Regions from separate parts of the Caloranaerobacter longqiensis genome, predicted to be linked through region 1. Evidence: riboswitches for the same ligand, from Rfam matches in the RefSeq annotation. Region 1 holds a riboswitch; the other holds the start of a gene.

Evidence for each region. Region 1 has a riboswitch for thiamine pyrophosphate ahead of thiS (sulfur carrier protein ThiS). Riboswitches for the same ligand answer to the same signal wherever they lie in the genome.
Region 2: linked by a shared signal. The riboswitch ahead of thiT (energy-coupled thiamine transporter ThiT) and the one ahead of thiS (sulfur carrier protein ThiS) in region 1 are both predicted to bind thiamine pyrophosphate.

What each region holds. Positions count from the first base shown of each region.
Region 1 is NZ_JBFWFX010000011.1:68,302-71,655, forward strand. It holds gene thiH (2-iminoacetate synthase ThiH) at 1-143, opposite strand, end outside; gene AB4Y15_RS09855 (thiazole synthase) at 143-919, opposite strand; gene thiF (sulfur carrier protein ThiS adenylyltransferase ThiF) at 923-1,729, opposite strand; gene thiS (sulfur carrier protein ThiS) at 1,731-1,925, opposite strand; TPP riboswitch at 2,050-2,158, opposite strand; gene AB4Y15_RS09870 (class I SAM-dependent methyltransferase) at 2,232-3,354, opposite strand, start outside.
Region 2 is NZ_JBFWFX010000003.1:91,228-94,581, reverse strand. It holds gene rpmB (50S ribosomal protein L28) at 1-67, shown strand, start outside; gene AB4Y15_RS03850 (hypothetical protein) at 263-427, opposite strand; gene AB4Y15_RS03845 (thiamine diphosphokinase) at 535-1,170, opposite strand; gene thiT (energy-coupled thiamine transporter ThiT) at 1,184-1,726, opposite strand; TPP riboswitch at 1,832-1,935, opposite strand; gene rpe (ribulose-phosphate 3-epimerase) at 1,968-2,630, opposite strand; gene rsgA (ribosome small subunit-dependent GTPase A) at 2,633-3,354, opposite strand, start outside.

The DNA of each region.
Region 1 (3,354 bases):
TCATTTGACAGAAAAGCCAAAAAGTCGTATTCATCTATTTTATCTTTATTTATTATCCTAAATATATCCGCTGATGTTATATTTTCCAAAAATTTATTAAATTCAAAATCCTTATATTTTAAATATTCTCTATAAAAACTCATTATTTCTCACCTTCGTTTAAAAATCCTGTAAGTGGTGAAGAAGCTTCAGCAAATCTTTTTTCAGGACCTAATTTAGAAGTATAAGCCAATCGCCCAGCTTCAACTGCCAATCTGAAAGCCTCTGCCATTTTAACAGGGTCTCCAGCAGTGGCAATAGCTGTGTTAACTAACACTGCTGCTGCACCCATTTCCATAGCTTCAGCTGCATCAGAAGGTTTACCTATACCAGCATCTACAATTACCGGCAAGTCTATTTCATCTATCATAATCTGTATCAATTCCTTGGTCTTAAGCCCTCTATTTGTACCTATAGGTGCTCCTAACGGCATAACTGCTGCTGCCCCAGCTTCAACTAGCCTTTTAGCAGCAATTAAATCTGGACTCATATATGGAAGCACTATAAATCCTTCTTTTGCTAATATTTCAGTAGCCTTTATAGTTTCGTAGTTATCTGGTAGAAGATATTTATTATCTGATATTACTTCTATTTTTATCCAATTTCCACATCCCAGAGCCTTTGCCAATCTTGCTATTCTTACTGCTTCTTCTGCATTTCTTGCACCAGAAGTATTTGGAAGTAAAATGCAGTCTTTAGGTATATACTCGAGAATATTTTCTTCTTTAGAATTTAAATCTACTCTTCTTAATGCCATAGTAATTACCTGTGTTTTGGAACTTTTTATAACATCTGGAATTACTTTTTTGCTTGGAAATTTACCAGTCCCTATAAATAATCTACTTTCTAGCTCGATTCCACCAATAATTAACTTATCCATAATCTATACATCCCTTTCATTCATAATAATTCTTAAAACGGTATTTGCCTGATGATTAGCTGCTATTCCCACTCTTGGTGCCATTAAACCACATCCAACTTTTGCTTCTTTTACCCCATCACCTACCAGATAAAAATTATCTTTAATTTTTCTAGTTACTATTGTATTATTAGAAAAGTAGCCAGCTAATCCAGAAGCAGCTACCACAACTTTTTCCGGCATTTTATTTAGTACTGTATTTACTAATGTTGCTTTAGAGTAAGGATTGTCAAAAGCTTCTACTATAATATCAACTTCTTTAAAAATTTCAGTAATATTGTTTTCATCTAAATACACATTTTTTATATCTACGTTTACAAATGGATTAATTTGAAAAATAATATCCTTCATAGCACATGTCTTATACATACCTATATGTTTTATAAAATACTGCTGCCTATTTAAATTACTAGGTTCAACGACATCAAAATCTACTAAAAGAAGTCTACCTATACCTATTCTCGCCAACGAAATAGCCACATTAGAACCGAGTCCTCCAAGCCCCGCAATACCTATGTATGCCTTTTTTACTTTTTCATGGACTCCAGGAGTATGACGTGCAATTAAAAGAGCTTCCAATTCATCTCTATCGGGAATTTCTCCACGTTTAATCAATGTTAATCTATCATTTTCCTTTAAAACCATATCTTCTTTTATAATAAATCCGTTTAGCACAACTATATCTGCATCTTTTTTAACAATATCTCTAACTTGAAAAGCTGTAGTACCTTCTGCTATATCAAATTTTCTTTCATTCAAAAATATTTTCAAATTAACCTCCTCCTACAAAACTTACTATTTCAACTTTGTCTTCTTTATTTAGTATTCTATCTGTATACTTTTCCTTAGGAACTATTTCAAAATTCACCTCGACAACAACTTTATCTTTATCTAGTTCAAGATTTTTAAGAAGTTCATCTACTGTTATTTCTGTTTCAAAGTTCATTTCTTTTCCATTGACTATCACCTTTCCACCTCCTTTCCGTTATTTTGATGAACTTAAAAGAAAAAGGGAAGCTATCTAACGCTTCCCTCATAACCAAATAAGTCTGTATAAATAAAAATCACAAATTCCTAGAGAATTTGTGATAAATTACAAACACAAACTTCCCTACGATGGCATTACCCACATCAGGTTATGAGGGTCAGAGATAACATCTCTTTCTCAGCCTATCACTATAGGCTCCCCTAGTTGTGCAAATATTCAGTTTTAATTCTACAAAAATTATAACATACGTTTTTCTCGTTTACAACCAATAAAATTATTATTTCATTAATCTACATTATCATTAATATTCAACAAGTCAGTAAGTTTATTACCAAAAACTGATTCAATATAAAGATTTTCTAAGTTCCAAAATTCTTTAAATTCTATATACTCTTTAATCGCTTTTTTATTATAATTAGCTTTTTTTATTGCACGAATCATGATATTTTTAGGAGTATGTTCCATATCTATAAACTCTATCATTTGAGTTGAATATCCTAATATTTCCAATACATTGCTCCTTATACTATCTGTAACCAAAGATGCAAGTCTTTCTTTTATTATCCCATGTTTTAGCATAGGCATCATTATAGGATTTTTAATTTTTGAAAACAGTTCATGCTGGCAACATGGCACAGAAAGTATTATCTTTGCATTCCACATTACAGCTTTACTAAGTGCATCATCAGTAGCAGTATCACAAGCATGCAATGTTACAACCATATCAACTTTTTCAAAACCATTAAATTCTTTTATATCTCCATGTATAAATTTAAGTTTATCATAATTTAAGTCTTTAGCTACATTATTACAAAAATTTATAACATCTTTCTTTAAATCCAGCCCTACTATATTAACATCCAAACCGAGAATATCGACTAGATAATAATAGAGTGCAAAAGTTAAATAAGATTTACCACACCCAAAATCGACTATATTAAAACTTTTTCCTATTTCTACCTTCGATATAACATCTGAAACAATTTCTAAAAATCTATTTATTTGCCTAAATTTATCATATTTTTTTGAATATATTTTACCCTTTTCATTCATTACTCCTAATCTTATTAAAAATGGACATGGTTTTCCCTCTTCTATCAAATAGTTCTTTTTACGATTATGACTTAAATCTACTAAACTCTTTGTTGGTTTTTTCTTAAGTATCTTAACTTTTCCCTTCTTGCTAATTAAAATCTGATAATCGGCTTCTGTTGTAAATAAAACAGCTTGCCTAAAATATGTGTCTATTAATTTCACTATCTCATTTGAAGATTCGTTCAATTTTATATTTTTATGCATAACCTTATTTTTATAATGATATGTAAACTGTATATTAACAGAATTTTTAATCAGTACCGGCTTTATCGTAACCTTTGAAAAATTCTGTTCATCTTTAACTTTGACTTTA
Region 2 (3,354 bases), on a different contig from region 1:
TACTCCAAAGAGAATAAGAGTTTGTACTAGATGTTTAAGATCAGGTAAAGTTGAAAGAGCTTTATAGTTTAAACGGCTTCCTAAATGTTGGAAGCCTTTTTATTTTGTTAAGTACTATACAAATACCAACCTACCCATATCAAGCTAAGTCCGATAAATGATAATATAACCCAGCTCGGTAACATATAAAAAATCAAGCTAATTAAAACAACTAATAAAAGCATTATTAACGTTCTCTTTATTTTTTTCAAAAATACCACCTCTATAACATTCTATAAAATACCCATCCAATCAAAATCAACAAAACCCCTAAAAAGAAAACCCATACTGATATAGGTACAACCTGAATCACAATTATTGCACCTATAACAGCAAGTAAAATACCAGTTATTTGTTTTATATTTTTCTTAAGAAATATTTTTCTCATATTAACCACTCCCTAAAGGCTACTATAATATATTTTATTCATTACATTAAATAATGTTACTACATATGATTTTTAAAATTAAAATGCGGCCAAAGGCCGCATCACTTTTAATCTATGGACTTTATGACTAAACATATTCCGTCTTCTACTTTAATAATTCCTGTATCGGATATTAGAGTATTACTTATACCAAGTGTTGAACTAAATTTAATATTCACTTTTTCTACTTCATATTCAAATCCTTTCAATGTAACCCCTAATAAATCTCCATTAAACGGAATAATTGAAACATATTTTTTATCGTCTTTATAAATAAATAACTCATCCTTTGTTATAAATATTTCATTATGGTCATCTATTATAGTAGCTTTAACTCCTCTTTGCAGTAAAGAATATAATAAAAATATGTTAGCTAAAGTATGATCTAGTCTTGTACCTGTGACCCCAACCAATACTATTTCATTAAAACCCTCTTCAATTACATAATTAATTGATAATTCAGTATCTGTTTTATCTTTTTTAGTGGGAAACTTTATAAATTTAACTTTATAGTCTTTTAATTTGCTAAATGTGTTTTTTTCTATAGAATCTAAATCTCCAATAACAATGTCTGGTATGCAGCCTGCTTTTACAACTAAATCCGCACCACCATCAGCACAAACAACTAAATCAACATCTTCACATAACCTCTTTATTATATTAAAATTTTCCATATTCCCACTTGAAACTATTAATGCTTTCATATTTCCTCCCAAGTTAACTATTTAATCTTTGGATTGGTTTATTTAATAATAATACTAATATTATTGATATAATCAATTCTATACCTAAATAGCTTCCATTATAGATTGCTGAATATACCCAAGGATTCATACCTTCTGGAGCAAACTCTGAAAAAAATATAACTCCAGATAATAAATGTGATATAAACCTACCAAATATAGCTACAAAAACTCCTATAAAAAGATTCAAATATCTGTTTTCTATTTTATTATTTAAAGATTTTGATATACCAGCTAGTCCTAAAAGTGCAAAAGCTATAGGATAATCTAATAAATATTGAATAGGATGTACAAAATAAAGACCCAATATTGACTGAATAATACCATAAACTAAACCTACGAATAACCCTGGCATTATTCCCCATCTTAAAGCAAATATAATTATTGGTATCATACTACCTGCAGTTACAGAACCGCCAAAAGGTGCTTCATATATCTTAATCATACTTAAGATTGAAGCAAGTGCTACCATAACTCCTCCTTCAGTTAACATTCTAATTTTCATACTTTTTCCCATAAAATACCTCCTTTAACCTCATCTAATTTTCTAAAAATAAAAGGCTTCCATAGCAAATAATGGAAGCCTTAGATGCAAATAAATAAAACATTACCACATAGGTAATGTTAAAGCTAACCACATTCCCTACGCTAGAATTACCTAGTTCAGGTTAAAGGGTCGAAACATAACGTTTCCTCTCAGCCAAGAAGGCTCCCCTAGTGGCATATTTTGTTTTTCATCTTCATTATAACAATAATATTTAATATTGTAAAGCAACAACTTGTTTAAATTTTCTAATCGTTTCAGCAATGTCATCTGATTTAAATATAGCGGAACCTGCTACTAAAACATTTGCTCCACATTTAACAACCTTATCTGCATTTTCTAACTTTATTCCGCCATCAACTTCAATATCAATATTTAAATTCTTTTCATCTATTAAATCTCTTAATTTTCTTATTTTCATTTCCATGTTACTTATAAATTTTTGACCACCAAAACCTGGATTTACAGTCATTATCAATACCATATCAATATCTTCAATAATATATTCAATAGTAGAAAGAGGTGTAGAAGGATTTAATGCAACACCGGCTTTAATACCATAACTTTTTATTTGCTGGATAGTTCGGTGTAAATGTACTGTTGCTTCTTGATGCACAGTAATAATATCTGCTCCAGAATCAACAAATTCTTTTATATACCTTTCAGGTTCTTCAATCATCAAATGAACATCAAAAGGTAACTTAGTTACTTTTCTTAAATATTTAATAACTGGTGGTCCAATAGTAATATTAGGTACAAATTTACCATCCATAACATCTAAATGTATTAAATCAGCTCCGCCTTCTTCTGCCTTCTTTATCTCTTGACCTAATCTACTGAAATCTGCTGATAAAATTGATGGTGCTATTTTAACCATATCTAATACCTCCTATTATTCCTAAGTTCCTCTAAAAACATCAAATAATTATTATATCTACTCCTACTAATTTTATTTTCTTCAACCGCTTTCTTAACAGAGCAATCAGGTTCTTTATAATGCCTACATCCAACAAACCTACAATCTGCACTAAACTCATTAATTTCTCTAAAATACAAACCTAAGTCTTCTTCTTTCATAAAATCAATATTTAATGAACTAAAACCAGGAGTATCAACCACCCAACCACCTACTTCTAGTTCCAATAGCTCTGCTCTCCTAGTAGTATGTCTTCCCCTATTAGTCTTACGACTAACTTCACCTGTTTTCAACTGCAAATCAGGCTGTATACTATTAAGTAAGGTTGATTTTCCAACTCCTGAAGGCCCTGCAAAAACTGTTATCTTATCTACTAATGTTTGTCTTAATTCATCAATCCCAACTCCTGAAATACAACTAGTATTAATAACTTTATATCCTGCATTCAAGTAGATACCATTCAGGAAACTTAATTCTTCCTCTGATATTAAATCTATTTTATTGAAACAGATAACTATATCTAAATCTTTAGATTCTGCTAGAAGTAAAAATCTATCTAATAACCATAAATTTGGATCTGGACTTTTTACTGCAAAAACTATTATAACTTGATCTACATTCGCAACAGGAGGTCTAAATAACTCAGTTTTTCTTTCAAAAATCTCTTCAATAAAGCCTGTATTAT